DNA from 3 places in the Allobosea sp. P5_A5 genome. Region 2 is predicted to be linked to each of the others. Evidence: riboswitches for the same ligand, from Rfam matches in the RefSeq annotation. Region 2 holds a riboswitch; each other region holds the start of a gene.
The links. A riboswitch is a leader RNA that binds a small molecule or an ion and turns the genes downstream of it on or off. The one in region 2 is predicted to bind thiamine pyrophosphate.
Positions count from the first base shown of each region.

Region 1: linked by a shared signal. The riboswitch ahead of thiC (phosphomethylpyrimidine synthase ThiC) and the one ahead of AC1DR6_RS13245 (LuxE/PaaK family acyltransferase) in region 2 are both predicted to bind thiamine pyrophosphate.
Region 3: linked by a shared signal. The riboswitch ahead of thiO (glycine oxidase ThiO) and the one ahead of AC1DR6_RS13245 (LuxE/PaaK family acyltransferase) in region 2 are both predicted to bind thiamine pyrophosphate.

Region 1 is NZ_JBFUKY010000017.1:239-10,947, reverse strand. Features, by position in the region: gene AC1DR6_RS21875 (methionine ABC transporter ATP-binding protein) at 1-227, shown strand, start outside; gene AC1DR6_RS21870 (methionine ABC transporter permease) at 217-882, shown strand; gene AC1DR6_RS21865 (MetQ/NlpA family ABC transporter substrate-binding protein) at 1,052-1,846, shown strand; gene AC1DR6_RS21860 (CsbD family protein) at 2,147-2,338, shown strand; gene dnaJ (molecular chaperone DnaJ) at 2,417-3,550, opposite strand; gene dnaK (molecular chaperone DnaK) at 3,705-5,618, opposite strand; gene AC1DR6_RS21845 (hypothetical protein) at 5,953-6,822, shown strand; gene thiC (phosphomethylpyrimidine synthase ThiC) at 6,886-8,793, opposite strand; TPP riboswitch at 8,871-8,973, opposite strand; gene AC1DR6_RS21835 (hypothetical protein) at 9,073-9,231, opposite strand; gene AC1DR6_RS21830 (hypothetical protein) at 9,319-9,564, opposite strand; gene AC1DR6_RS21825 (OmpA family protein) at 9,679-10,686, opposite strand.
Region 2 is NZ_JBFUKY010000006.1:363-9,308, forward strand. Features, by position in the region: gene AC1DR6_RS13225 (glutathione S-transferase family protein) at 1-537, opposite strand, end outside; gene AC1DR6_RS13230 (Ros/MucR family transcriptional regulator) at 1,331-1,777, shown strand; gene AC1DR6_RS13235 (hypothetical protein) at 1,795-2,415, opposite strand; gene AC1DR6_RS13240 (siderophore-interacting protein) at 2,439-2,738, opposite strand; TPP riboswitch at 2,813-2,942, shown strand; gene AC1DR6_RS13245 (LuxE/PaaK family acyltransferase) at 3,023-4,099, shown strand; gene AC1DR6_RS13250 (acyl-CoA reductase) at 4,106-5,554, shown strand; gene AC1DR6_RS13255 (ABC transporter ATP-binding protein) at 5,544-6,323, shown strand; gene AC1DR6_RS13260 (ABC transporter permease) at 6,320-7,078, shown strand; gene AC1DR6_RS13265 (ABC transporter substrate-binding protein) at 7,075-8,076, shown strand; gene AC1DR6_RS13270 (SDR family oxidoreductase) at 8,073-8,840, shown strand.
Region 3 is NZ_JBFUKY010000004.1:131,059-141,767, reverse strand. Features, by position in the region: gene AC1DR6_RS10335 (FAD/NAD(P)-dependent oxidoreductase) at 1-69, opposite strand, end outside; gene AC1DR6_RS10330 ((2Fe-2S)-binding protein) at 66-356, opposite strand; gene AC1DR6_RS10325 (ABC transporter permease) at 362-1,156, opposite strand; gene AC1DR6_RS10320 (ABC transporter permease) at 1,161-2,015, opposite strand; gene AC1DR6_RS10315 (ABC transporter ATP-binding protein) at 2,012-3,070, opposite strand; gene AC1DR6_RS10310 (IclR family transcriptional regulator) at 3,243-4,061, shown strand; gene AC1DR6_RS10305 (Rdx family protein) at 4,180-4,494, shown strand; gene AC1DR6_RS10300 (thiamine phosphate synthase) at 4,627-5,250, opposite strand; gene AC1DR6_RS10295 (thiazole synthase) at 5,324-6,097, opposite strand; gene thiS (sulfur carrier protein ThiS) at 6,099-6,296, opposite strand; gene thiO (glycine oxidase ThiO) at 6,280-7,299, opposite strand; TPP riboswitch at 7,356-7,457, opposite strand; tRNA gene AC1DR6_RS10280 (tRNA-Ser) at 7,760-7,850, shown strand; partial or broken gene AC1DR6_RS10275 (hydrolase) at 8,098-8,279, shown strand; gene AC1DR6_RS10270 (alpha/beta fold hydrolase) at 8,340-9,176, shown strand; gene AC1DR6_RS10265 (M14 family zinc carboxypeptidase) at 9,410-10,709, opposite strand, start outside.

The DNA of each region.
Region 1 (10,709 bases), on a different contig from region 2:
GCATCACCTTCACCGGCGAGAATGCCACGGCGCCCGTCATCAGCCGGCTCAGTTCGGTGGTGGGCGTCGACGTCAACATCCTGGCCGGCCGGATCGATGCCATTGCCGGGCGGCCCTTCGGCAGTCTGCTGGTCTCGGTTCCGGCGCGGCTGCCGGAGAGCGAGGCGGTGCTGGCCGCCCTCAAGAACCTCGAACTCAAGGCGGAGGTCGTCGGCCATGTCTCCTGAGATCATCCGCCTGATCGGGCAGGCGACGCTCGACACGCTGACGATGGTCGCGATCGCGGCCGGGATCGGCACTTTGGTCGGCCTGCCGCTCGGCGTCTTCCTTGCGACCAGCCGTCGTGGCGAGCTGTTCTCGGCGCCTGCCGCCAACCTGCTGCTCGGCACACTGGTCAACGCGACGCGCTCGACGCCGTTCATCATCCTCGTCGTCGCGATCATTCCGTTCACCCGGCTTGTCGCCGGAACCTCGATTGGCACCACGGCAGCAATCGTCCCGCTGACGGTCGCGTCCATTCCGTTCATCGCCCGGCTGATCGAAGGCGCGATCCGCGAGGTCGACCAGGGTCTCGTCGAGGCGGCCCGCGCCATGGGAGCGAGCCCCGTCCAGATCGTGCGCAAGGTGCTGGTGCCGGAGGCGCTGCCGGCGATCGTGCTCGGCCTGACGCTCGCCATCGTCAGCCTGATCGGCTTCTCCGCCATGGTCGGCGCGGTCGGCGGCGGCGGACTGGGCGATCTCGGCATCCGCTACGGCTACCAGCGCTTCATGCCCGAGGTGATGGCTGCGGTCGTCGCCGTGCTGATCGTCCTCGTCCAGGCCGTACAAAGCCTCGGCGACCGTCTCTCGCGCCGGCTGAACAAGCGCCTGCGCCACGTCTGAACTTCCATGCCAAACCACACTCAGCCCTCATCCTGAGGAGCGCTCGTAGAGCGCGTCTCGAAGGATGCTCAAGATGGTTCCAGAGACTCCTGAACCTTCCTTCGAGACGGCCCTATGGGCCTCCTCAGGATGAGGGCTGAAAGACATCCCCCACATAAAGGAACAGCCCATGTCCACCTTCACCCGCCGCGCCACGCTCGCCGCCGGCCTAGCCTTGACGCTTGCCACGCCGGCGCTGGCCCAGACCCCGCAGATCGTGCGCATCGGCGTCTCGCCGGGTCCTCATGCTGAAATCCTCGAGAAGGTGAAGCCGCTTCTCGCCGCGAAGGGCATCGATCTCAAGATCATCGAATTCTCGGATTATGTGGTGCCTAACCAGGCGCTCGACGCCGGCGAGCTGGAGGCGAATTCCTTCCAGAACCAGCCCTATCTCGACAATCAGGTGAAGGATCGCGGCTTCAAGATCGAGAGCGTGGGCCTGACCGTGAACTTTCCGCTCGGCATCTACTCGTCGAAGTACAAGAGCTGGGCCGAGGTGCCGGATGGCTCCAGCGTCGCGATCCAGAACGACCCGACCAATGGCGGGCGCTCGCTGCTGCTGCTGCAGGACAAGGGCATCATCAAGCTCAAGGACGGTGTCGGCTTCAAGCCGGGTCCGGCCGACATCACCACCAACCCGAAGAAGCTGAAGATCATCGAGATCGAGGCCGCTCAGACGCCGCGCTCGCTCGCCGACGTCGCCGCTGCCGCGATCAACACGAACTATGCGGTCGACGCCAAGATCGACCCGGCCTCTGCCATCCTGCGCGAGGACGCCAAAGGCCCTTATGTCAACGTCATCGCCGTCCGCAGCGTCGACAAGGACAAGCCCTGGGTCAAGACGCTGGTCGACACCTACCACACGCCCGAGATCAAGGCCTTCGTCGCCGAGCGCTTCAAGGGCGCCGTGCTGGCGGGCTGGTAACCTCTCCTCCCCACCCGGCCCCGATCGGCCGGGCACCTGCCCCGGATGCGACCCGCATCCGGGGCTTTTCTTTGCTTGGTCAGCAACCGGGACGTCTGATCGCCATGACCGGCCCAGCGGCCGCAGTGCCACGATGATCCGGCGTCTCGTTTTCCGTAAGCATCGACGTCTCTCGGGTTCGACAGCCGCGACAGGGTGCGAACGAAGACCTGCCCAAAGCGCGCCGGAACCTTTTTCGGGCAGGCAGGTTTCTTAGCGGCAAGCCGCAGGGGCGGCATTCGAATTGAAGGATTAAGTGCCATGAGCAGCACGACCGACAAGATCAAGGGCATGGCCAACGAAGCCGCTGGCAACGTCAAGCAGGCTGCTGGCAAGGCCGTGAACAAGCCGGAATGGGAAGCCGAGGGCAAGGCGCAGGAGCTCAAGGGCGAAGCTCAGCAGGCCGTCGGCAAGGGCAAGGACGCCGTGAAGAACGTCGTCGACAAGGCCTGATCCAAGCCTGACTAGAATCGGAAAGGGCCGCCCAGCAGGGCGGCCCTTTTCGTTGTGTGTCTCTCAAGGCGGCGGCGGTCAGGCGGTGCCGAGGCCGCCCAGAAAGTCCTTCACGCGCCCGAAGAAACCGGCGGTTTCCGGATGGTTGTTGTGGGAGCTTTCACGCTCGAATTCCTCCAGAAGTTCGCGCTGCCGCGCGTTGAGCTTCTGGGGTGTCTCGATCACGACCTGAATATAGAGATCGCCGGTTTCGCGTGAGCGTAGGACGCTCATACCTTTGCCCTTCAGGCGGAACTGCTTGCCGGTCTGGGTCCCTTCCGGAACCTTGACCCGTGCCTGCTCGCCCGACAGCGTCGGCACCTCGATCTCGCCCCCGAGCGCGGCCGAAACCAGTCCGATCGGCACCCTGCAGAACAAATCGGCGCCGTCGCGCTGGAAGATCGCGTGCGGCTTGATCGACAGGAAGATGTAGAGGTCGCCCGCCGGCCCGCCGCGCAAGCCGGCCTCGCCCTCCCCTGCCAACCGGATGCGCGTTCCGTCCTCGACACCGGCCGGGATGTTGACCGAGAGCGTCCGCTCGCGCGTGACGCGGCCTGCGCCCTGGCAGTTCTTGCAGGGGTCGTCGATCACCTCGCCGCGACCATTGCAGGTCGGGCAGGTGCGTTCGACCGAGAAGAAGCCCTGATTGGCCCGCACCCGGCCATGGCCGCCACAGGTCGGGCACTGCCGCGTCTTGGAGCCGGGATTCGCGCCGGTCCCCGAACAGGATTCGCACGATACGGAGGTGGGGACGCGGATCGAGGCGTTCTTGCCGGTGAAGGCGTCCTCCAGCCCGACCTCGAGGTTGTAGCGCAGATCGGCCCCACGCTCGCGGCCGTTGGCGCCCTTCGCGCCGCCGCGCCGGGCATCGCCGAAAAAGGAATCGAAGATGTCCGACATGAAGTCGGAGAAATCCGGATTGCCGCCGGCACCACCCCCGCCGCCATTCTCGAAGGCGGCGTGGCCATGGCGGTCGTAGAGCGCCCGCTTCTGGCCGTCGGAGAGGACCTGATAGGCCTCGTTGATTTCCTTGAACTTGATCTCGGCCTGCACGTCTCCCGGATTCTTGTCGGGATGATGCTGCATCGCCAGCTTGCGGAAGGAGCCCTTGAGCTCAACCTCCGTCACCGTGCGGCTGACGCCGAGAACCTCGTAATAATCGCGCTTCGACATCGAAACGTTGTGTCCTTGTGGCCTGGCGCGACAGGGCCGGGCTCGCCGGCCCGGCCCTGTCGTTCAAGGCATCATCGCCCATGCAGCGACGCCATCTGCGAACGCAATGGCCGGGTCAAGCCCGGCCATCATGTCCTCGTCGATCAGCGCGCGATTACGCGCTCTTCTTCTTGTCGTCCGAGACGTCCTTGAAGTCGGCGTCGATGACGTCGTCTTTCTTGGCTTCCTCGGCATGGCCATCTTCGGCCGCAGCACCCTCGGTCTGGCTGGCGGCATACATCGCCTCGCCAAGCTTCATCGAGGACTGCATGACCTCGTTGGTGCGGGTCTTGATCGCCTCGGCGTCGTCCCCGGCAAGTGCAGCCTTAAGCTCCTCGACCGCCGTCTCGATCGCCGACTTGTCGGCCTGCGAGACCTTGTCGCCATAGTCCTTCAGCGACTTCTCGGTCGAATGCACCAGGCTTTCGCCCTGGTTCTTCGCCTCGACCACCTCGCGGCGCTTCTTGTCCTCCGACGCATTGGCCTCGGCATCCTTCACCATCTTCTGGATGTCGGCATCGCTGAGACCACCGGAAGCCTGGATCTTGATCTGCTGCTCCTTGTTGGTGGCCTTGTCCTTCGCCGTCACCGAGACGATGCCGTTGGCGTCGATGTCGAAGGTCACCTCGATCTGCGGCATGCCGCGCGGGGCCGGCGGGATGCCCATCAGGTCGAACTGGCCGAGCACCTTGTTGTCGGCCGCCATCTCGCGCTCGCCCTGGAAGACCCGGATCGTCACCGCGTTCTGGTTGTCCTCGGCGGTGGAGAAGACCTGGCTCTTCTTGGTCGGGATCGTGGTGTTGCGGTCGATCAAGCGGGTGAACACGCCGCCCAGCGTTTCGATGCCAAGCGAGAGCGGGGTCACGTCGAGCAGCAGCACGTCCTTGACGTCGCCCTGGAGGACGCCGGCCTGAATCGCGGCGCCGATGGCAACGACTTCGTCCGGGTTGACGCCCTTATGCGGCTCCTTGCCGAAGAACTGCTTCACGACCTCCTGGACCTTCGGCATGCGCGTCATGCCGCCGACGAGCACGACCTCGTCGATCTGGCCCGCCGAGATGCCGGCATCCTTGAGCGCCTTGCGGCAAGGCTCGATGGTGCGCTGGACCAGATCATCGACCAGGCTCTCGAACTTGGAGCGCGAGAGCTTGATGGCGAGGTGCTTGGGACCGGATGCATCGGCCGTGATGTAGGGCAGGTTGATCTCGGTCTGGGCCGTGGTCGAAAGCTCGATCTTGGCTTTTTCGGCCGCTTCCTTGAGGCGCTGAAGGGCGAGCTTGTCCTTCTTCAGGTCAATGCCCTGCTCCTTCTTGAACTCGTCCGCGAGATACTCGACCAGACGCATGTCGAAGTCCTCGCCGCCGAGGAAGGTGTCGCCATTGGTCGACTTCACCTCGAACACGCCGTCGCCGATCTCGAGCACCGAGACGTCGAAGGTGCCGCCGCCGAGGTCGTAGACCGCGATCGTGCCGGTCGTCTTCTTGTCGAGACCGTAGGCGAGCGCAGCCGCGGTCGGCTCGTTGATGATGCGCAGGACTTCAAGGCCGGCGATCTTGCCGGCGTCCTTGGTGGCCTGACGCTGGGCGTCATTGAAATAGGCGGGAACGGTGATGACGGCCTGCGTCACCGGGGTGCCGAGATAGGATTCCGCCGTCTCCTTCATCTTGGTGAGGATGAAGGCCGAGATCTGCGAGGGCGAATAATCCTTGCCGTCCGCCGCGACCCAGGCGTCGCCGTTCGGCGCCTTGGCTATCCGGTAGGGAACGAGGCTCAAATCCTTCTGCGTCATCGGATCGTCGTAGGTGCGGCCGATGAGGCGCTTGATCGCGAAGAAGGTGCGCTCCGGATTGGTGACCGCCTGGCGCTTGGCCGGCTGGCCGACGAGGCGCTCGCCATCGTCCGTGATCGCGACGATCGACGGGGTGGTGCGGGCGCCTTCCGAATTCTCGATGACCTTCGGCGTCGAGCCTTCCATCACTGCAACGCAGCTGTTGGTCGTGCCGAGGTCGATACCAATAACTTTACCCATGGATGGGATCCCTTTCGATTGAGCAGATCGCCGGCCCGCGCCGCGATGTGCAGCGCTTGCCGGCCCATGGACCGCCCCGTCCCCGCTTCAGCGGCGAACGAACCGGCATTCCACGTTTGACGGTGGTTCAGACCGCCCCTTGGGCCGGTATATAGTGAGGGTGTTCCCGCCCTTGCAAGACAGGCGAGCCGATTAAGAAAGCACGAGCCGAAAGCGAGCTTAAGCGGCGATTACCGCCATTTCCCGCGCCGGTGTGTCCCGCTGGCCCTTGCGAAGGCCGCTGCGGGGGATCAAGCCTGTCCGATCGAGGTTTTGCAGGGATCCGATGCGAACTGTGAGGCACCTCTTCGCAGGCTTGGCCGCTTTCATCGCGCTTGGCGCGGGCGCGAATGCGCAGCCGCTGCAACTGCCGGGCGCGCAGCCCTTCAATGCGCCCGGCACCCAGCAAGCCCTGCCTCCGTCCCCGGGCGCGCCGGCGGCTCCGCGCACGCACAGCATGCCGGCGATCCGGGTTGCGACCGAGCAGGACCTCCTCGGCAAGGTGCTGCACCGCAACGGCAATCACGGCTCTGCCACGCTGACGAAGATCGGCACCGGCTATGGGCTGAAGCTCGATCTCGACGGCTTCCAGCCTCCCAATCTCAGTGAACCTTGTGCGGTGTCCTTCGGCGATGCGCCGGTTGCGCTCTCCGCGCTGGGGCGCCCCGCGGGCGTGCCGCGCTATCGCCTTGAAGCCCCGATCTGCCCGATCGTCTTCGACGTGCTTGACGGCGCATTCCTTGTCGTCGAGCCAACGGAGCCCTGCGTCGTCGAAGCCGCGCAATGCCGGATCGACCCGCGCGGACTCTGGGGGCCAGACCTTGCGAGCGTGGCGGCGCAGGCCAAGGCGACCGAGCGCGCACGCGGTGCGGCCGAGCGTGCGGTGCGCGAAGGCTATCGCACCGTCACGGCCAAGGCGAACGCCGTCGACCAGCGCAGCATCGCGCGCGAGCAGGCGGGGTTTTCCGGCGAGCGCGAGATGGCCTGCCGCGATTTCCAGCGCGAGGCCCAATACGGCTTCTGCACCGCGCGACTGACCGAGGCCCGCGCCGCAGAACTTCGCACGCGGCTCGGCCTCGACACCGCGCCGAAGCCGGCGAGCAAGCCGAAGCCGCGCCCGGCGGCTCCCAAACCATTGCCGCTATCGCCCGTCCCGACGGAATAGTCGCGGGCGGCCTTACGCCACCGCTCCAGCCGGCTGCAACGCGTGCCGCAGCCGTTCCGGTGCTTATTCCGCTGCCGGTAGATAGATGCTGGCGCCCTTTTCGAGAAACTCCTTCGACTTGGCCGCCATGCCTTCCTTCTGGATTTCGCTCCGCGATGCCTGATCGGAGGCCATCGCTTCGAGATTGGCGCGCTCGTTGTCGCTCATCGCGAGGACCTCGGCGCGCAGATCCTGCGTGATCTTCATCGAGCAGAATTTCGGCCCGCACATCGAGCAGAAATGCGCGACCTTGTGGGCGTCTTTCGGCAGCGTCTCGTCATGGAACGAGCGCGCCGTGTCGGGATCCAGCGAGAGATTGAACTGGTCCTCCCAGCGAAACTCGAAACGGGCGCGGGAGACCGCATCGTCCCTGATTTTCGCAGCCGGATGGCCCTTGGCGAGATCGGCCGCGTGCGCCGCGATGCGATAGGTGATGACGCCGGTCTTGACGTCGTCGCGGTTGGGTAGGCCGAGATGCTCCTTCGGCGTGACATAGCAAAGCATGGCGCAGCCATACCAGCCGATCATCGCCGCACCGATGCCCGAGGTGATGTGGTCGTAGCCCGGCGCGATGTCGGTCGTCAGCGGTCCGAGCGTGTAGAACGGCGCTTCGCCGCATTCGCGCAGCTGCTTGTCCATGTTCTCCTTGATCTTGTGCATCGGCACATGGCCGGGGCCCTCGATCATGACCTGGCAACCCTTATTCCAGGCGACCTGCGTCAGCTCGCCCAGCGTCTCCAGCTCGGCGAATTGGGCGCGGTCATTGGCGTCGGCGATCGAACCCGGACGCAGGCCGTCGCCCAGTGAGAACGAGACGTCGTATTTGCGCATGATGTCGCAAATCTCGTCGAAGCGCTCGTAAAGGAAGCTCTCCTTGTGGTGCGCCAGGCACCAGCGCGCCATGATCGAACCACCGCGCGAGACGATGCCGGTGACGCGCGAGGCCGTCAGCGGCACGTAAGGCAGGCGCACGCCGGCATGGATGGTGAAGTAGTCGACGCCCTGCTCGGCCTGTTCGACCAGCGTGTCCTTGAACACCTCCCAGTCGAGCTTGATCGGATCGCCGCCGACCTTCTCCAGCGCCTGATAGATCGGCACCGTGCCGATCGGCACCGGCGAATTGCGCAAAATCCACGAGCGGATGTTGTGGATGTTGCGGCCGGTGGACAGGTCCATGACGGTGTCCGCGCCCCAGCGGATCGCCCAGACCAGTTTCTCGACCTCCTCGGCCGCACCCGAGGTCACGGCCGAGTTGCCGATATTGGCGTTGATCTTGACGAGGAAATTGCGGCCGATCGCCATCGGCTCCAGCTCGGGATGGTTGATGTTGGCCGGGATGATGGCGCGGCCGCGCGCGATCTCGCTGCGGACGAATTCCGGCGTCACGAATTCCGGCACGGCGGCGCCGAAGCTCTCGCCATCGGCATGGCGCTCGCGGGCGCCTTCCATCATCGCGGTGCGGCCGAGATTCTCGCGGTGGGCGACATAGATCATCTCGGGCGTGATGATGCCGGCCTTGGCGAACTCGTATTGCGTCGCCATCTGGCCGGGCTTCGCCTCGAGAATCGGACGCTGCGCCGGGCAGGCCGGGACGAGCTGATCGGCGCTGATGTGGCCGTTATCGGCGCCGGTGACGATGCGGCCGGGGACGACCTGGAAACCCTGCCGGTCGAGCCAGGCCCGACGCGGCTGCGGCAGGCCGGCATTCAGGTCGATCGCGATATCGGTCTCGGTGAAGGGGCCCGAGGAATCGTAGATCCGGACAGGCGTCTCGGAACCGGTCGTCAGCTGCACCTCGCGGAACGGCACCCGCATCGTCGGGTCCTCAGGCGGCGCGACATAAATCTTGCGCGAGCCGATGATCGGGCCGGTGGTGACGCTTTGCGGGGCCGTCTTGACGCTGTTCTTCTGCGGCTTGGTGTGAACGTTCATCTGGGATCTCCTCCTTGGTCAGGTCAGGAGATCCGGGTTCGAAAGCGGTCCAGTCGCTGTCTGCGGGCGAGGACGAGCCTCAATCCGCGTTCCAGTCCCTCCGCCGGTATGACCCGGATCAGGTTCGATGGGTTCGGCTTATCGCCATCTCAGCCCTTGCGAGCACCCCTCGGAACGGTTCCAGATTAGGCTTTTGGCGAGACTGCGCAACCGACAAAGAAAAGCCGGCCTGACCAGGCCGGCTGCACAAACACTACCAAGGGATATCAGGCGAGGATGTCAGGCGAAGAGATCGACCTGCGCACCCTGACCGACTGGCAAAAGCGCTTTCGCCTGGTCGGCGCCTTTTTGGAGCAGGTCGACGACGCTCTGCTCGGCTTGGGCGTTCTGCTTGACCATCTCCAGCCCGAGCGACTGCTGCGTTGCGGCGCTCGACATGCCAACCAAACTCGTCGCGGTGGAGATGCTGTCGCTCATGCGCTTGGGCATACCAGCGCGATCTTTCTCAACCCTGAACGAAAACGCTCAAGGTGCGATGATCGATGGCACGCCGCGTGGCATCGGCGGGCTGCGCTCGGACTGCGAGCGCTCCGTCTGATCGCCCTGGTCGCGCAACCTCGCAACATCGGCGCGGGGCGCCATCGGCACGCCGGGCGCGCGCTGTCTGACTTGCGGCTGCGGCTGTGACGGGGTCTGCGGCTGGGCCAGCGCCGGAGCGATGAAGGAGCCGGCGACCAAAGCGCCGGCGAGGGACAGGGTAGTGAATTTCACGGTCTCGCCTCCTTTTTGCTTCCTCGACAAGGAAACGAGGCAATCGGTGCTCCGGTTCCGACCCAAAAAAGAGGCCGCCCGGAGGCGGCCTCTTTCGGTGCGACGGCGTTACGGTCAGCCGCCCTGCCCGTTCAGCAGCGGCGTGATGCGCCGGAGCGTGACACGCCGGTTCTCGCGTGAGGCGGCCTGCGTGTTCACTTTCAGATACTGCTCGCCGTAACCTTGGGTGGTCAGGTTCTCCGGCGGAATCTGGAAGTCGCGCGTCAGGACCTCGGCGACCGACTGGGCCCTACGATCCGACAAAGACAGGTTGTCGACGTCGGAGCCGACGGCGTCGGTGTAGCCCTCGACCATGAAGACCTCGTTGGGCGAGCTTTTCAGCACCTGCTTGATCGAAGCCGACAGCACCGCGAGGCGCTGCGCCTGATCCTGCGGGATCTGCCATGAGCCGCTGTCGAAGTTGATCGTGTCGATATCGACGCTGCGCATACGGGCTCGCAGATCCGGCGAGTAACGCACCTCGTCCAGCGTATAGCGACGCGGGATCGGCGCGACGGGCGGAGCCGCGAAGGTCTCGTAGATCAGCCCTTCATCGGCCTGGTCCGCATCGACGATGTAGCGGTCGCGCGGGATCTGCAGCGGCGGTGGCGGGAGGACGACGATGTCGTCGCCGTACCGGTCGGGTCCGCCGCCCCGGATCGTGTTGTCGATGATCACCACCTCGCGGCCATCAGGCTGCATGCGGACGCGGCGGACGAGCCGGCCCTGATCGTCGGTGACGGTGACGATGCGCGTGCCGTCGGGCCGATCGAAGATCGTGCGCGTCTCGCCGTCGCGGCGCTCGGAGCGGCCCTGCCAGCCGAGATCGCGGAAGCGCTGATCCTCGTCGCGGCGGATGATCGCGGTCCCGTCATCGTCGCGGATGATCGTGCGGCCAGGCTCGCGGATGATGGTGACGTCACCCTCGCGCTGCTCTTGCCGGCTGGCACGGATATCGTCGAAACGCTGCGCGCCCTGGCTCGCCATGATGCCGCCGACGAGACCAGCGCCCGCGCCGATCGCAGCCGCGACGCCCGGCGAGAAGCCACGACGGCTCTCGCGCTGAGGCGGCTGGCCGGGCAACCCAGCCGGCGACTGACCCGGCG
Region 2 (8,946 bases):
GTCCGCTCCCTTGAGCACGCGCGAGGCGCGGTCGAGCCAGCCCCAGGCCGAAATGTCAGCAATCGTATAGGTCTTGCCGACGATGTAGTCCCGCCCTTCAAGATGCTCGTCCAGCACCCGATAATGGCGTTCGGCCTCGCGGCGATAGCGGTTCACGGCATAATCGAGCCCTTCGGGCGCGGCGAACTGAAAATGGACCGCCTGTCCTGAAAATGGGCCGAGGCCCGACGCGAGGAACAGGAGCCACGAGAGCAGCTCCGGCCGGTCTTCCGGGGCGCCCAGGAATTGTCCCGTCTTCTCGGCGAGATAAAGCAGGATGGCGGTGGAATCGAAGACGCGCGCCTCCTGGCCGCCCGGCCCGTCCGTATCGACGATCGCCGGCACCTTGCCATTGGGATTGATCGCTCGGAACGACGCTGCATGTTGCTCGCCCTTGCTGGTGTCGACGGGGATCGCCTCGTAGGGCAGGCCCGTTTCTTCCAGGAACAGAGCGACTTTCGCCGGGTTCGGCGTCGGGTGGAAGTAGAAGCGGATCATCGAACTTTCCTTCTTTCGTCGGGTGGGCCGCGATGGCCTCCCGAACCAATGCCGCGGGTCCTAGCTTAGGACTAAGTGGTCCGACCCCGCCCAGAGGTCCATCGGAACGCCGGTCGGCAGCACCGCCGACCAGCTAAAACATGGCGCGGCCGATCGAGGCTCCGCCATCGACGTGCAGAGCCTGCCCGGTCATGAAGGCCGTTCGCGTTCCTGATGTTCAGAGGGTTCGCGACCGGGGCGCTAAATTACCGGACATCCAAGCAGCGGCCTGCTCAGCCATTTCTTCCTGACTGCAGCCTCGATAAAGGAAGTGGACAACGCTCGTCGCTAGCAGCGAGCGAACCTTTTCGCCTCGGCTGTGCGGACTGTTGGCTGAAGCCGGGCCCAAGCCGTATCCAGTGCCGCCTGGGCCCGATCAAGATCAGCCGGTTCGGCAAGCGAACTCATTCGCATCGTGCTTCCCTCCATGCTGGGATAGATTTTCCCTCGGCCGAGCTTTGGCGACCTAAACAAAGGTTAAGTCGGCGCCCTCATTAGATTAAAAACGGCCGGAGTAAACGGCATAGAACAATGCCGGATCGGCGCGTCCCGGTAGGCTGGGACATCGTCGCCAAACGATGCAGAAGGCTTAGCGGGCCACGTGAGGCCAATGGTTCGTCTTGTGTGCATTTCCTGAGTTCTGCTATCGGCATCCAAACAGACGTTTCAGCGAAATGCCCCTCAACACACGCACTCGCCTCCTGACTGATATTATTCGACATTCTTAAACGCAGATTCGACAGGGCCAGATTACATTTCAGACGAAAACGAAGCAGTCGTCGATCTCGTGGCCGGGATTGTCTCAGCCTATGTGGCTCATAACCGAGTTCCGACTGCCGAGCTGGCTGGTTTGATCGCGAGCACTCACGCCGCCCTGACCAGTCTCGGCAAGCAGCCCGAGCCGATTGTCGAGGACAAGGCGCCGGCGGTCTCGGTCAGGAAGTCGATTACGCCTGATTTCCTGATCTGCCTGGAGGACGGCAAGAAGTTTAAATCGCGACATCTGCGTACGGCCTACGACATGAGCCCGGAGGCCTACCGCTCGAAGTGGGGCCTGCCTGCCGATTACCCGATGGTCGCGCCGGCATACGCCGAAGCCCGCTCGCAGCTTGCCAAGAAAATGGGCCTCGGCAATCAGCGCAGGAAGCCTGTAACGGTCACACAGGCTAAGCGGGCTCCTCGGGTTACGAAGTCAAGCTGACGGGTTAAGGCAAGGCTTCAGCGCAGGAAGCCTTCGGCTTCGAACGCTTCCCAACCCTCCAGGGTATCGCTTTTCACCGCTGCGTCATCAGACGCGGCCTTCCGTGCAGCGGCGCGCCGGATTGCAGCCTTTCCGGCTGCCCGCTTACGATTTTCCGCTGCAGTCTGCGCATCCTCCTCCCGCCACAGCTCGGGAAAATCCGCGTTTAGAACGTCTTCGACGCGCACCGGCTCGAATACATGGAACGTCACTTTCTTAGCCCTGCCGCGTAACTTGACCGTTCGTGTCCCAGCGCTGGGTAAGCGGCCATCTCCAAGCCATTTGTGCCGCTCGCGCGCAGAAATTGAGAGGATATCCTCGATCTCGCTCGGCAGAATGGGCAGCTGTGGCAGGCTAGCCAATAGCTGCTCCACGCGCGTGCAATTTGCGTCAAATGCATCTGCATCGGCCTCCGGCACCGAGAGAACGATACAGCCCGCCTCGACAGTGATTTGCTTGCGATGTGCCCAGGCGAGCTTTCTGCGAAGCTCTCGCTCGATTCCCTTGGCTCTCACGGCAGAACCCAACGTCACCGATGATGGCAGCGGCCATTCATGTCGGAGGTAAGCGATTGCTGTCGCGATATCCTTCTTGGGCATAGCTCGGTTTCGCAGAGGCGGAATCAATGACGGCAACGTCTCCAGATCGCCGCTGTTCCAGAGACGCTCTCCTCGCTACGATCCGCGACCTCGATCACCGCGATCCCGTTCGCATCCGTGGGCAGGCGTTCAGGCTTGCGCGCGATGGCCCGCAGCGCAGTTTCGTCGCCGACGAGGAGATACCAGTTCGCCTGAGGAATCACTCGCCCGACCGGCCCGCGGATCCCGACCTTGTCGCCCGGACGGACTTGCAGGGCCCAGCGGGCGCCGGTGCTATGACCGCCCTGAACGTAAGTCGATGTCGACCGTGCCGGGATCGGCATGGATGTCGCGGATGGTGTAGGTCCGCATAAGCGGGCCCCGCCTTGACAGATCGGTGCGCGGCTTATCATCTACCATCCGTTCCCAGGGGGGCCTCGCTAGGAGGCTGAGATTCCGCCGGCCGGTTGCGAAAGCACTCGGCAACGTGGTGACCCTCCGAACCTGATCCGGATCATACCGGCGTAGGGATGCGGGACAGTCGGCCTTGTCAGGGCCCTCAATCCGTCTGCGCTCATGGTCCTTTGCGAGTCGAGATCCGCCTGAGCGGATCGGACGGAGGCCCGACGTGACCCAGGACGAGATCATCGCGGCCCTGCTCGCCTTCATCGACCGGCCGGGCGCGAGCGAGGCCGAATTCGAGGCGATGGCGCTCGCCGTCTTCGCCTACCAGTTCCGCAACGACGACCCCTATCGGCGCTTCTGCCTCCGGCGCGGACGCACGCCGCTATCCGTGCGGCGCTGGCGCGACATCCCGGCCGTGCCGATCACCGCCTTCAAGGACCTGACGCTGAGCTGCTGCCCGCCCGACGAGGCGCAGCGCGTCTTCATGACCAGCGGCACGACGCGAAGCGTGCGGGGCCGCAGCTACCATCCAAGCCTTGCGGTCTACGACCGCTCGATGCTGCTGAACTTCCGCCAGCGCGTGATGCACGGGCGCGACCGCATCCGCATGGGCATCCTCTTCCCGGACGAGACCGCGCTGCCGAACTCCTCACTGGCGCATTACCTCGCTTTGGCGCGCGACCATTGCGGCACGGGCGACAGCGCTGTGCTGATCGGCGATAGCGGGCTCGACCTCGAACGCACCCTCACGGCGCTCTCGGACGCCGAGGCGACGGGTAAGCCCTATGCGCTGCTCGGTGCAAGCTACGCCTTCGTGCCGCTGCTCGACGCGCTGGCCGAACAGGGCCGACGCTTCCGCCTGCCCGAAGGCAGCTTTCTGTTCGACACCGGCGGCTTCAAGGGGCAGTCGCGCGAACTCGCGGCAGACGACTTCTACGATGCACTCTCGGCGGCTTTCGGTATCCCGCGCTCGGCCTGCATCAACATGTACGGCATGACCGAACTCAGCACGCAGCTCTACGACGACGGCAACGCGATCTGCCCCTCGGTCAAATCCGGCCCGCACTGGATCCGAAGCCGCGTCGTCGATCCGCTGACCGGATCCGACATGCAAGATGGCGTGCGCGGCGTGCTGCAGCACCACGACCTCGCCCATTTCAACAGCGTCTCGGCGATCCTGACGGAGGATGCGGGCGAGCTCGTGCCGGGCGGCTTCCGCCTGCTTGGCCGCGTCGACGGCGAGGCCTCCAAGGGCTGCTCGGTCGCCGTTGCCGAATTCCTCGCCGCGGCGCGGGGCTAGGCGCCGGTGATCGAACGGGCCGGACATCTGCCGGGGGTGGCGCGGGACGACATCGCGTGGCGGCACGTCACCTATTCGGCCTGGGGCCAGTCGGCCGAGGTCGCGCTGCCCGAACTCGACGCGGCGCAGGCCAAACGGCTTTGCGACCATCTTCGCGGCGAAGCGCGGCTTCGCCTGCGTCGGATGCCGGTCGCCCGCATTGTCGAGGCCATCGATGGCGCGGTCGCGCGCCTGCTCGACAGACAGCACCCCTTGCGTCGCAAGGCCGAGCATCTGCTGCCGATCGTCACCGGCTACGATGCCGAGACCGTGCGGCTCGGCCTGACGAGCTATCTCAAGACCTTCCGCAAGCCGCAGCTTCTGCGCTTCCTGGCCGAGGATTTTCCCGATCCCGGCGTTCTCGACGGCTTTCGACCCGCGCGCAAGGGCGGCTTCCTGCGCGCCAACGGCCCGGAGCTCCTGCTGCATGTCTGGGCCGGGAACGTGCCCGCGCTGCCGCTGTGGAGCCTGATCTGCGGCTTGCTGGTGAAGGCCGGCACGCTCGGCAAGGTGGCCGGCGTCGAGCCGCTGACGGCAGGCTGGTTCGCCGGGCTGATCGCCGAGATCGACCCCGAGATCGGCGAGGCTATCGCCATCGTCTGGTGGAAGGGCGGCGAGGCGGACGGCGAGGCCACGATCCTGCGCGAGGCCGATACGGTGATGGCCTATGGCGGCAACGCGACGCTTGCCGCGCTGCGCGACAAGCTGCCTGTGACGACGCGTTTCCTGCCGCACGGGCACAAGATCGGCTTCGGTCTCGTCGCGCGCGAGGCGCTCGACACGCGAAAAGCCCCCAGGCTGGCGCGGCTGATCGCGCAGGACGTCACACGCTACGAGCAGCAGGGTTGCTATTCGCCGCAGCTCGTCTTCGTCGAGCGCGGCGGCGGCGTCGCCCCGGCGGACTTCGCCCGCCATGTCGCTTACGAGCTGGCGGCGATGGCCCATCGTCATCCCCGCCGAGCACTCTCGGACGCTGAGACAGCCTCTGTCGCGGTCTGGCGCGGCGCTCACGAGATGCGCAGCCTTTCGGACGAGGTCGCGCTGTTCGGCGAGGCCGACGCGCCCTGGAGTGTCGCGCATGTCGAGATGGCCGAAGCGCTGAGTCCCACGGGGCTGAACCGCACGATCAAGCTCGTCTCGGTCGACAGCCTCGACGAGGTCGGTCCCTTGGTCGCGCCCCACCGGCTTCTCCTCCAGACGGCGGGGGTGGCGGCCTCTCCCGAACGGCTCTTCGCGATAGCCGACACATTGGCCGCAGCCGGCGTGACCCGCGTCGCGCCGTTCGGCCGCATGACGGCGCCGGAGGCTGGCTGGCATCATGACGGACGCTTCAGCCTGCTCGACCTCGTGACCCTGACCGAGATCGACCAAGGCGCGGAAATCGCGGCGGAAGGCTTCGCGCCCTATGTCGATTGAGCCGACCCCGTCGCCGTTCCTGACGATCGACCGCGCGGTCTATCGCTATGCCGGCGACACCGCACCGACCGTCGCCGGCGTCGACTGGGTGATCCCACGTGGCGAATTCCATTGCCTGCTCGGCCGCAGCGGCTGCGGCAAGACCACCCTTCTCAAGCTCGCCGCCGGGCTGCTCCTGCCGAAAGCGGGAGCCGTGCGGATCGCCGGAAACGTCCTGACCGGCCCGAGCCGCCGCGCCGGCTTCGTCTTCCAGTCGCCGACACTGCTCGACTGGCTGAGCGTTCTCGACAACGTCCTCCTGCCGATCTCGCTGGCGCGCCGGCCGACGGGCCGGGACCGTGAGGCCGCCCACGAAATGCTGGCGCGGATCGGCCTGACGGAGTTCGCGGCAAGGCGCCCGCGCGAACTCTCGGGCGGCCAGCAGAGCCGTGTCGCGCTAGCCCGCGCCCTTACCGGCGAGCCCGAACTTCTGCTGCTCGACGAGCCTTTCGCCGCGCTCGACTCCCTGACCCGTGAGGAGTTGCAGGACGATCTGCTGCGGCTCTGCGCGCTGCGCGGCACCACCGCGCTCTTCGTCACGCATGACATCGCCGAGGCGGTCTACCTCGCCGATAAAGTCGCGGTGATGGAGGCTGGGCGGATCGTGCATACGAAGTCCGTCGCGCTGACGAGGCCGCGCGACAGGGATATGCGCTACGAGGCGGCTTTTGCCGCCGCCTGCCACGGGCTGCGCGCGGCCATGGATGCCTTGGGGCGAGCCGCCGCATGAGAGCCCGGCTTCACTCGCTCCTTCTGCTGATCGTCCTGCTCGGCGTCTGGGACGCCTGGTGCCGCCTCGGTGGCCTGTCCCCGCTGGTGCTGCCGCCCCCCTTGTCCGTCCTGGCGACGCTATGGGGCGAGATTGCGAGCGGCCGGCTTTGGCCGCATCTCGCTGTCACCGCCGCCGAGATGGCGCTGGGCCTGAGCCTCGGCGCCGTCATCGGTGTCGTGGTCGGCGTCCTGCTCGGGGAGACACCCGCACTGGCGCGGCTGCTGCGTCCCTATGTGCTGGCGAGCCAGCTGGTGCCCAAGCTCGCGCTCGGCCCGCTCTTCATCATCTGGTTCGGCTTCGGCCTGACGCCCACCGTCGTGATCACCGCGCTGATCTGCTTCTTCCCCGTGATGGAGACGACGCTGACCGGCCTCGCCGAGGTCGATCCGCAGCGGCGCGAGCTCTTCCGCATGCTCGGCGCCAGCCGCGCTCAAACGCTGCTGCGGCTAAAGCTGCCCGCGGCGCTTCCGACGATGATGGCGGGCCTGCGCGTCGCCGTCGTGCTGTCCCTGGTCGGCGCCGTCGTCGGAGAGTTCATCGGCGGGCGCATGGGCCTGGGTGCCTCGATCGTCGCCGCGCAGAGCGTGATGGATTCGAGTCTGATCTTCGCGCTGTTCGTCGTGATCACCGCGCTCGGCATGGCGGTCTACGAGGCCGTCCACCTCATTGAGCGCCGCGTCCTGCTCCGCTATTCGAAAGGTCCGATGCCATGATCCGATCGTTCACCTCGTTGCTCGCCGCGCTGATGCTCGCCGGCGGCCTGATGGCCCCGGCGGCACAGGCCCAACCGCTCGACAAGGTCACGGTCGCGGGCTGGAGCCAGCCGATCAGCGAGATCACCAATCTCCTGGCCGAGCCGGACAAGGGCTTCTTCAAGGCCAAGGGCATTGCGCTCGATTACGTGCCCGGCACGGGAGGCGGTGCGGCGCTGCAGACGCTGATCGCCGGCCAGGCCGACATCGCTTTCTCCGATCCTGCATCGCTCTATCTCGCGCTCGACAAGGGCGAAAAGCTCGTTGCGATCTACAACATCTACCCTCAGAACGTGTTCAACGTAGTCGCGCCGAAAGCGAGCGGCATCCGCTCCGCCGCCGATCTCAAGGGCAAGCGCATCGGCGTCTACAGCCTGTCCAGCGGCACCTACCAGAACCTCCTCGTGCTGCTGCACGAGGCGGGCCTCGGCGAAAAGGATGTGACGATCCAGCCCGCTGGCCTGCTCAACTTCGCGCCGCTGATGCAGGGCCAGCTCGACGCTACCGCCGCGACCGACACCGGCCTTCTCGTCGCCCGCGCCAAGGGCCTCAGCGACGTTACCGTCATCGAGTTGCGCCACCGGTTGAACCTGCCGAGCGACATCTTCGTCGTGAAGCAGGGCTTCTACGAACAGAACAAGCCGCTTCTGGCGCGTTTCCTTACCGCTTATCGCGATTCTGCCGCCTGGATGATCGCGCAGCCCGCGGAAGCCGCCCGTCTCGCCGTAACGCGCGCGATCAACGGCCGCGACGAGGCGGTCAATCTCGAGATCATCAAGCTGCGAAACCTCGCTAGCGTGTCTCCGACGACCGATCGCGAAGGCCTCGGCCATTTCGACCTCGACATCATGCAGAAAGGCGCCGAAAGCTTCCGCAGCCTTGGCCTGATCGCCAGATCGCTCGACATGGGCACGGTCGTGAAGAGCGACCTGATTCCGCCGAAGGCCGCTACACCATGATATTCCGCGACAAGACGATTCTCGTCACCGGTGCCAGCCGCGGCATCGGCGCTGCCATCGCCAAAGCCTTCGCGGGCGAAGGCGGGCTCGTCATCGTCAACTACCGCGAGAATGCAGACGCTGCCGAGGCGGTCGCCGCCGCCTGCCGCCAGGCCGGCGGCGAGGCGCTGCCGATCGCGGCCGACGTCACATCGCCGGACGCGGTCGTCACGATGGCCGAGCGCGTCAGTCAGGAGGTCGGCCGCCTCGATATCATCGTCAACAACGCCTTTGCGCCCTACCGTTTCGACCCCGAGCGCCGCGCGCGCTTCTGGGAGACGCCATGGGAGGACTATCAGAGTCAGTTCGAAGGCGCGGTGAAGGCCGCCTACACCGTCACAACCGCCATGCTGCCGCTGCTCCAGCGCCGGACCGGCGCCAGCATCGTCAACATCGCCAGCGATCTGGTGACGCGGCCCAGCATTCCCTATCACGACTACGCCACCGCCAAATCGGCGCTCGTCGGCTTCACCCGCAATCTCGCCGCCGAGCTCGGGCCGCTCGGCATCCGCGTCAACGCGGTGGCGCCAGGCCTGGTGACCCAGACCGAAACCGCCGCCGCGACGAAAGAGGAGGTGCGCGAGATGCTGATCGCGCAGACGCCGCTGCGCCGTCTCGCGACACCCGCCGACGTCGCCGGCCCCGTGCTCTTTCTCGCAAGCCCGTGGAGCGGCTTCGTCACGGGCCAGACGCTCCATGTCGATGGCGGGCTGGTGATGAGCTGAAGAGGCTTTGGCGACGCTCCCGAACCCGTAGTAGCGCCGACGAACAGTCGTCCAACGCCGTCTAGCTGCCGATGGCCCGCATGAAGCACATGATTGTGGCTGCTAT
Region 3 (10,709 bases), on a different contig from region 2:
AAGCGCCTCTGCGGCGCGGATGCCGGCCGGGCCGGCGCCGACGATCAGAGGCTGCGGACGGGTGCTCACGAAGTCCGCCCCGTGCCGGTGACGATCCGCATGCCGCCCACGAGCGGCGTGGTGCAGGCACGCAGGCTTTCGCCGGCTTCGGTCCGCACCCAGCAATCCTGACAGGCACCCATCTGGCAGAAACCGGCGCGTGGCTCGCCCGTGAACTCGGTGCGGCGCAAGGCCTCTTTACGATTGAGGATCGCGCTCAGCAGCGTGTCGCCGGTCCGGCCTTCGCAAGGAGCGCCGTCGAGCGTGAAGGCGATGGCCGGATGATCCTGACGGGCGATGCGGTGGAGCAACGGCATCGGCGTCACTTCTCGCCGACGAGGATCTTGTCGAGGCCGAAGGCGCGGTCGAGCACCAGCATGGCGCCGGCCGTCAGCGCGATCATCAAGGCCGAGACCGCCGCCATCATCGGATCGATCGATTCGGTCGCGTACATGTACATCCGCACCGGCAGCGTCACCGTCTGCGGCGACGTCACGAAGATCGACATGGTGAGCTCGTCGAAGCTGTTGATGAAGGCCAGCAGCCAGCCGCCGGTGATACCGGGCAGGATCATCGGCGCGGTGATGCGCCGGAACACCGTCCAATGCGAAGCTCCCAGCGTCATCGCCGCCTGTTCGGCGCTGCGGTCCATGCCGGTGAAGGCCGCCATGACGAGACGCATCACATAGGGCGTGACGATGATGACGTGGCTGACGACCAGCCATGCGAAGGAGCCGGTCGCGCCGGCGAGCGCGAAAAGCCGCAGGAACGCCACGCCGAGCACCAGATGCGGGATGATTAGCGGCGAGAGGAAGAGCCCGTTCAGCGCGGCGCGGCCGGGGAAATCGTAACGATCGATGGCGAGTGCGGCCGGCACCGCCAGCAGGATCGCGATCGTCGCGGAGAATGTCGCCAGCCACAGGCTGTTGTAGAAGGAGGGCACGAAATCGGGATGGGCAAAGATCGCCTTGAACCAGCGCAGCGAGAAGCTGGTCGTCGGGATCGAGAGCGTGTTCTCCGGCGTGAACGCCACGAGGCAGACCACGACGAGAGGCGCCAGCACGAAGGCGACGACGAGGCTGTGGAAGAGGAGTGCGACAGGGCCGTTCTTCTGCATGGCGTCAGCCCAGAGCCCGGCGGGCGCGCGTCTCGACGAGACGGTTGTAGCCCAGCATGATGATGAGATTGGCAGCCAACACGATGATCGCGATCGTGGCGCCGAGCGGCCAGTTCAGCTCGGACATGTACTCGTCGTAGACGACGGTCGCCGCCATCTTCAAACGCCTGCCGCCGAGCAGGCCTGGGATGGCAAAGGCGCTGGCCGAGAGGCCGAAGACGATCAGGCTGCCGGACAAAAGGCCGAGCGAGACCTGCGGCATGACGATCCGCCGCAGCGCCGTGAAGCGCGAGGCGCCGAGCGTCAGCGCCGCCGCCTCGACCGCCGGATCGAGCTTCTGCAGCGCGGTCCAGACCGAAATGACCATGAAGGGCAGCATCACGTGGACCAGCGCGATCACGATCGCGGTCTCGGTGTAGAGCAGGCGCACGCTGTCGAAGCCGAGCGCGCGCAAGGTCTGGTTGATCAGGCCGGTCGAGCCCAGCAGCATGCTCCAGCCGAAGGCGCGGACCACGACCGAGACCAGCAGCGGGCCGATGATGACCAGCAGGAAGACGGACCGCCAGGGATCGCCCATGCGCGAAAGGACATAGGCTTCCGGCGCGCCGATCGCGGCGCAGATCAACGTCGTCAGCAGCGCGACGCGCAGCGTGCGCAAAAAGATCGACAGGTAGTAGTCGTCGCTGAAGACGCGCCAGTAGTTCCCGGCGGTGAAGCTGTCCTGGATGCCGGTGGTGTGGTCATAGGCGTGGAAGGACAGGACCACCGTCAGCACCAGCGGCAGCACGACCAGCCCGAGGAAGAGCAGCGTCGCCGGCGATACGAGGAACCAGGGTGTCAGCGTCCGCCGCGCGCTCATGCGGAGGCTCCGGTCGCAGCCGCCTCGACGGTCGCGCTCTCCATCGGCCAGGCCAGCGAAACCGCAGCGCCTTCCGCGACCGGCTCGGCGCCGTGGTTCGGGACAGAGACCAGAACGGCCCCAGCCAGCGTCTCGACGTTGAACAGCCAATAGCTGCCGAAGAAGAAGCGGTTCGTCACGGTGCCGTCGAAAAGGCCCTGCCCAGGTGCGCCGAGCACGATCTTCTCGGGCCTGACCGCCACGGTCACGCCGGCGCCTTCCGGCAGCGCACCGGCCGCCTCGGCCGGCAGACCAAGCCCTGCGATCTCGGCGCGTCCCCCACGCCAGAGTGCGTCAATGCGGTTCATCTTGCCGACGAAGGACGAGATGAAGGCGGTGGCCGGGCGCTCATAGAGCCGATAGGGCGCGTCGACCTGCGTCATGCGCCCCTGCTCCATCACGACGACGCGGTCGCTGATCGAAAGCGCCTCGGCCTGGTCGTGCGTGACCATGATGGTGGTGGTGCCGACGCTGCGCTGGATGCGGCGCAGCTCGAACTGCATCTCCTCGCGGAGCTTGGCGTCGAGGTTCGACAGCGGCTCGTCGAGCAGGAGCACCGGCGGCGTGATAACGAGCGCACGCGCAATCGCGACGCGCTGGCGCTGTCCGCCCGAGAGCTGGCGCGGATAGCGCTCGGCAAAGGCCGCGAGATGGACCAGCCCGAGCATCTCCTTGACGCGCCGGTCCCGCTCCGCCCTGGCGATCTTGCGCATTTCCAGCCCGAAGGCGACGTTCTGCGCCACCGTCATATGCGGGAAGAGCGCATAGCTCTGGAAGACGATACCCAGCCCGCGCCGGCTCGGCGCCTCGCGGGTGATGTCTCGCCCATCCAAGGTGATCTTGCCACCCGAGGGCTCGACCAGCCCGGCGATCATCTGCAACGTCGTGGTCTTGCCGCATCCGGAGGGGCCCAGCAGCGAGACGAACTCACCCTTGGCGACGCTGAGATCGACGTCGCGTACGGCGGTGAAGTCGCCGAAGACCTTGCTCAGGGAGTGCAGCGTGAGGAAGCCCATCAACACCTCGATCGGCGGGCTTCCCGCGTCTCTGGAAAGCCGAACTGCGATGGAATGAAAGGAGAGGCGACCGACACAAATTCGTCAATCTTCAATTCCGCGACGGAGAATTTCATTCGCCAGAATTTCTCTCTGTAGAATTTTTAAGCCCGATGCTACGTCTTGTTTCAAGATGTCAGCCAGGATCGATCTCCTCTCCTCCACTCGTCGCGCGCTCGGTCTGCTACGTATCATCGCGGCAGGCGACGCTTCTGGCATGCGTTTGAAAGACATCGCGGAAGCGGCTGGATGCAGCCAGCCGACTGGCCACCGCGCGCTCCGCGACCTCATGGCCGAGGGCTTCGTCGAGCAGGCCGCCGGGGGTAAGCGCTACCGTCTGGCGCTGGATTTCTTCGTGATCGCGGCCAAGGCCGGCCAGGCCGGGGGCTTGCGCGAGCTGGCGCGCCCGGCCCTGCTGCGGCTTTCGGCGACGCTGAGCGACACGATCTTCCTGCTCGTGCGCAATGGCTATGACGCGGTCTGTCTCGACCGCATCGAAGGCCCCTTTCCGATCCGCTCCTTCACCGGCGATATCGGCGGCAAGGTGCCGCTCGGCATCGGACAGGGCAGCCTCGCCATGTTGGCGCACCTGCCGGAGGCCGAGCGCGAAGCCGTGATCCGGTTCAACATGCCGCGCCTGCTCGACCGTGGCTTTTTCGACGAGGCTGCCTTGCGCAGCGCCATCGCGGCGGCCCGCGCGCAGGGTTGGGTCAACCTCAACACAGGTCTCATTCCCGGCATGGCCGGCGTCGCCGTGCCGATCTTCGATGCGCAGGGCCGGGTCGTGGCGGCGCTCAGCGTCGGCACGCTGGCGGAACGGCTGCGGGAAGACCGGCTGCCGAACGTGGTCGCGATGCTATCGAACGAGGCACGCGTGCTAGGAGCAGCGCTCAACCCGTTCGATGTCGCCCTGCGCTATCCCTCGCGCAGCCTCAGCACGGCGGCGAACTGAGCGGACAGGCGTAGGACCTTCACGAGGGTTGCGCGGACCGGGCATGTCGCCGAACCGCTTGTCTCGTGGCGTCGAAACCGTGATGACGGTCGGCCCCGCCTCTGAACGGTAACCGAACATGACCGAAGCCAAGCCCGCCCCGCGCATCGCCATCACCTATTGTTCGATGTGCAACTGGATGCTGCGCTCCGCCTGGCTCGGGCAGGAGCTGCTCTCGACCTTCGGGCAGGATCTTGGCGAAGTCGCCCTGATCCCGCGTACAGGCGGCATCTTCCAGATCACCTATGAGGGCGAGATGATCTGGGACCGCAAGGTCGACGGCGGCTTCCCGGATTCGAAGGTGCTGAAGCAGCGCGTCCGCGACCGGCTCGACCCCGAACGCAGCCTCGGCCATGTCGACGGGCATGTGATGAGCGCGGAGGCGGAGAGTTGAGAGCGACTGCTCGCCATATCGTCATTGCGAGCGCAGCGAAGCAATCCAGGGGACTGGGCTAAACGCATCGCCCGGCTCCCCCTGGATTGCTTCGTCGCTACGCTCCTCGCAATGACGGCATGACGCGATGTCTCATGCCGCTGTTCGGACGTTTACGTACTGCCGCGTCGCAGCGACCCACGCGCTAAACCGCGCCTTAGGATCGGCGTTCAAGGTAATGTCCGTCACCGCCGCGACGATGTCCGCGCCGGCCTCGAAAACACCGGGCGCACGCTCCAGCGATACGCCTCCGATCCCCACCAGCGGCAGATCGCCGATCCGGCGTTTCCACTCTCCCAATCGCTCCAGCCCTTGCGGACCGAAGCGCATCGTCTTGAGGATCGTCGCATAGATCGGCCCCAGCGCCACATAGTCCGGCTCGAGCGCGAGCGCCCGTTCCAGTTCAGCCTCATCATGGCTGCTGATGCCGAGTTTCAGGCCGGCCTTGCGGATGGCCGCGAGATCGGCGGTGTCGAGATCCTCCTGGCCGAGGTGAAGCCAGTCGCAGCCTTCCTCGATCGCGAGCTTCCAATAGTCGTTGACCACCAGCACGCAGCCGGCCTCGGCACAGAGGGTTCTGGCGCGGGCGATCTCGCGAGCGACCTCCTGTTCCGGCCTATCCTTCACCCGCAGCTGCACCAGCTTCATGCCGAGCGGCAGCATCCGCGCGATCCAGTCGGCGCTGTCGAAGATCGGGTAGAACGGATCAAGCGTCATAGCGGCGGCTTCTCTCAAGCGAGGCAGGTATTTTCAAGCAAGGCAGGCGATCTTCAAGCAGGGAAAGACATTTTCAGGCGAGGAACGCCTTGCCCATCACCGGGGTCGAGGGCGCGGCCATGTCGCGGGCTTCCATCGGCTGGGCCTCGAAAGCGAGCCTGCCGGCGCGGATGGCAAGCGCAAAGGCCTCTGCCATCGCCGCCGGGTCCCCTGCCTTGGCGACGGCAGTGTTGAGCAGGATGCCGTCATAACCCATCTCGATCGCCTGGGCGGCATGGGACGGCAGGCCGATGCCGGCATCGACCACGAGCGGGATGCCCGGAAAATGCTGGCGCATGCTGCGCAGGCCATAGGGGTTGTTCAGCCCGCGTCCCGAGCCGATCGGCGCGCCCCAGGGCATCAACACCTTGCAGCCGGCATCGAGTAGACGCCCGCCGACGACGAGATCCTCTGTCGTATAGGGAAAGACCTTGAAGCCGTCGTCGCTGAGGACGCGCGCGGCCTCGACCAGCGCGATCACATCGGGCTGCAGGGTGTCGTCCTCGCCGATGACTTCGAGCTTGATCCAGTCGGTATCGAAGACCTCGCGCGCCATCTGTGCGGTCGTCACCGCCTCCTTGACCGTATGGCAGCCGGCCGTGTTGGGCAGCACCTTGACGCCGAGCTCGCGGATCAAGCCCCAGAAGGCCTGTCCCGCCCCGCCCCCGGCCGATTCCCGCCGCAGCGACACCGTGACGATTTCGGCGCCCGAGCGCTTCACGGCCTCGGCCAGGATCGCCGGCGAAGGGTAGAGCGCCGTGCCGAGGAACAGCGGATTTTGCGGCTCGAAGCCGTAGAACGATGCCATCTCAGCCCCCCTGCATCGGTGCGACGACTTCGATGCGATCGCCTTCGCTCAGCGCGATCTCGCCCCGCTTGCGCGCCGGCACGAAGTCACCATTGACGGCGGTCGCGACGATCCGGCCGGCATAACCCAATTCCGCCAGAGCCTCCGCCAGCGTCGTCGCGGCGACCTGCTGCGGCGCGCCGTTAAGCAGCAAGGTCATGCAGCATCTCCGATCTGGTTTGCGGGTGCAGCACGGCATCCGCCGCCATCCGCGCCATGGCGGGGCTCAGCAGGAAGCCGTGGCGGTAAAGCCCGTTGACATGGAGCACCTTCCCCCGGCGCACCAGACGCGGCAGGTTGTCGGGGAAAGCGGGGCGCGCGTCGGTGCCGATCTCGACAATCTCGGCCTCCGCGAAAGCCGGGTGCAGCGCATACGCCGCGCCGAGCAGTTCAAGCATCGAACGGGCCGAGATGCGCTTCCGAGCGCCGCTCTCGATCATCGTCGCGCCGACCATGAAATGTCCGCCGCGACGCGGCACGATATAGAGCGGGATGCGCGGATGCAGCAGCCGGACCGGCCGCGCGAGCGAAATCTCGTCACTTTTCAGAACCAGCATCTCGCCCTTCACGCCCCGCAGATCCCGGAGTGTCTCGCGCGCCGCCAGGCCGCGACAGTCGAGAACCGCCTCGGCCTCGACGTCGACCGGCTCGACCTGGCTCCCGAACCGGATCTCCCCACCTTTGGCCAGCACCTTGGCGCCGAGAGAGGCGATCGCTCGGCGCGGATCGAGATGCGCCTCGTCGCCGAAGAACAGCGCTCGCGAGAAGCGGCCGGCCAGATCGGGCTCCAGCGCGGCGACGGCCTCGGCGTCGATCTCGACAAAGCGATCCGTGCGCTGGCCGAAGCGGCGCAGTTCGGAACGATCCCTGCTCGGCGCGACGACCAGCGTGCCCTGGCTGACCACCTCATCGGTGTGTCGCGCCCACCAGCCCGCCGCCTCCTGCCCGAGCCGCACGACCGGCTCCTCGGCGCTCTCCCCTTCGCACCAGGGCGCCAGCATGCCACCGGCGAACCAGGAGCAGGCTTCGGCTCCGATGCGGGAGCCGCGCTCGTGCACCGTCACGCTCGCGCCCCGTTCGAGCAGCTCGACCGCGCAAGCCAGGCCGACGACGCCGGCGCCGACGATCGCGACTTGAAGGCTTCCTGACTTCGTCGAGGACACGCGCATTCCTTCATGGAAGCCGAGAAGACAGCGGCCTTAAGGCGCGATGCAGAGCCCTGCAGCGGAAGACCGTTCCCTTCGCCGGCATGACCCGGATCAGGTTCGATGGGTTGACGCCAATCGCGTCTCTCAGCCTCGCGGCACCCCAACGGACGAACTCAATCTAGGTGCGGGGCTCGCGCACGGCAAGCCAATGGCGCGCTTTCCGACAATGATCGGTGCGGCGTACGGGCTGCGCGGTCGAGCACCGCGCAGCCCGCCGGTCGAGAAGGTCGGGCGCCTCGGGCCTTGCCTAGAAACCTTCCCTGGACCGCTCCGCCGGCCTTTCCCACGCTTGCACGCCCTAATTGACGGAAAATGACGCTTCACGCCGCCGCCATGACGACGATGGGATTTCTCCGCCGAAAATGACGGCCGAGGCTTGTCAAAGGCGGGCGCGATCAGGCATAGACCTCTCGCCGGAGACGTGGCCGAGAGGCTGAAGGCACTCGTTTGCTAAATGAGCATACCCCACAAGGGTATCGAGGGTTCGAATCCCTCCGTCTCCGCCACTCGCCCCCATAAGCGTTTGCTTCGATTGCTTAATCAACGATCGAAGATGCTGGTTACATCCGCTGCCACTCCAGCAGATAACCCAGCATGAGGGCCGCCTGGCTAGCCGGGCACGCCTTTAGCGTGGCAACGCACATCCGAATCGCGCCAGGAGCCTCCGTCACAGTCGACAATCCCAGGCATGGGCCTGCTGACTCCTCACGATCACACGCTGATCATGATCGACTTCCATCGCAGATGGCGCAGCGGATGATCCAGGCCGGCGCTCGCCCGATGACCTCGCTGCAATATCTGCCAAATTGCAACGCGCCTGGGCCCGCACCGCGACCTATGAGATGACTGGCGGGATCACCAGGACCGTCGGCGGCGCCTACGGCCTCGGCATCAGTTACGCTAAGATGATGTTCGGCGCCTTCGAAAGGCACTGATCGGCGATCGCCGTTTCCTGCCCGACCGGCTCCAGATGCCTCCAACTCAGGATTGCCAGCATGCCCACCATCACGACCAAGGACGGCGTTGCCATCTTCTTCAAGGACTGGGGTCCGAAGAACGCGCAGCCGATCGTCTTCCATCACGGCTGGCCCCTGTCGGCCGACGACTGGGACACGCAGATGCTGTTCTTTCTCCAGAACGGCTATCGCGTCGTGGCCCATGACCGGCGCGGCCACGGCCGCTCGGCACAGGTCAGCGACGGCCATGATATGGATCACTATGCGGCAGACGCCTTCACCGTGGTCGAGCATCTCGATCTCAGGAACGCCGTCCATATCGGCCACTCGACCGGCGGCGGCGAGGTCGCCCGCTACGTTGCGAAACACGGGCAGCCCGCCGGCCGCGTCGCCAAGGCGGTGCTGGTCAGCGCCGTTCCGCCTCTGATGCTCAAGACCGCCACGAATACGGATGGCGTACCGCTCGAAGTCTTCGACGGCTTTCGCAAGGGCACAGCCGAAATGCGGGCACAGCTGTTTCAGGACGTCGCCGCAGGCCCGTTCTACGGCTTCAACCGCGAGGGGGCGACGGTCTCTCAGGGCGTGATCCAGAATTGGTGGCGTCAGGGCATGATGGGCAGCGCCAAGGCCCATTTCGACGGCATCAAGGCCTTCTCGGAGACCGACCAGAGCGAAGATCTCAAGGCGATCACGGTGCCGACGCTGGTCCTGCATGGCGACGACGACCAGGTCGTCCCGATCGCCAATGCCGCGCTGAAATCGATCAAGCTGCTCAGGAACGGCACGCTCAAGGTCTATCAGGGCTATCCGCACGGGATGCTGACCACCCATGCCGATGTGATCAATCCCGACCTGCTCGCCTTCATCAAGAGCTGAGCCCTGGCGAGGCAGCCCCGTCGGCTGTCTCGCGCCCTTCATCGCAACCCGGATGCCGACCTCGTCGTACTCGACCGCGACTACATCTCGGTGCCCGAAGATGAGATCCAGGACATCGAAAGCGTGCTGACCCTACTAGGCGGCAGGGTTGTATCCGGCGCGAACGATATCGCGCCGCTGGGCCCGCCACTGCTGCCGGCCATGCCGGCCTCGATCGGTTTCGACGTCACGATTCACGGCGCCACTTCCCGTATAGCGTTGATAAGCAGTCCGAACGTGTTGCTGCTTTGGCCACGGCTGACCGGGTCGAAAGCGAAGGAGACGAGACAACCCTCGCCATAGGGTTCTCGAACGGCAAGAACCGCGCCCTGAAGACGTTCCTGGCCCATCGCCAGCCCACTAAGGAGGCTGGTCGGATCCGTGAAGCTGGCGAGCGGTTCCGCCCCCCCAGGCTCGAAACAACGGCCGATGAAAGTGACGTTCAAGGTTTTCGCAAGCCCCTCCGTCAGGGGATGGATATGCGTCGTGGCCCGCATGATGGACTTGCCGAACATCGGCCTCGCCTGCCCTTCGGGCGAGGCAAAGCTCCGCGGCCTGACAGATGATCGAAGCGGCGTGAGCCATTCGGTCGCGGAACCGACCAGAATGACTGACCCGCCTGCCTTGGCGAAGATTGATACCTTCTCGATCGCCTCGGGGCCGATGGAACCGACCATGTGGTGGCAAGCCGGGTCGACATGGGCGAGCGGCGGGTCTGGAAAGTGTTGTCCGGCTGCGGGCGGATGAAAGCCGACAGGCGCGCGACCGTCCGGGATCAGCAAGACGTCCACGTTTCGCAGCCGATCTGCCTGCGTCAGATCGCGCGGGAATAGCGTTTGGTGTGCGATGCCCTCCCGATCGAGCAGCCAGCGTGTCCAGCCGGCGTTAGACAATCCACCGAAGACATCGACGATCCCGACAGTGACGGCGGAGATCTTATCGGGCATTGCGGATCTCGCCGCGTCGGAGGTTTGCCTCAGCGATCGCGGATCAAGCGGTACAGCTGCGGGCACCACGCCATCGCGGATGCGACGGAAGCTCAGTCCCATCTGCAAGGTGAGCGTCTGGCCGGCACCGTATTGGGCAGGCGACCCGCCCTCCGACAGCGCAAACGAAACCGGATAGAATTGCGGCTCGAAGGCATTCCAGATGATGCCGCGCTTGCTCTGCGCGGCGCTGACGATCACCGAGCCGGGCGGAAGGTCCTTGTTATCGACCGTGACGGCAACTGTCGTGCTCCCGAGCGCAACGCCGTTCGACGCCAAAGCTTCGCAGAAATCCGCCAGGGACCGGCTGTCGTTTCCGGCCTGAGGCAGAATATAGGCGATAGCATCGCGCCGTGCGGGCGCGCGCAGGATTGCGTCGAAGATGTCGCGACGCACCATGGTGCCACCACGCAGATTGCCGGTCGTCACGCCGGCAGCGCGGTCATGCTCGTCGAGGATGCCGGGCCCGCCGGCGGCCGCGCTCGCCGCAGCCATCGCTTCGACGGCA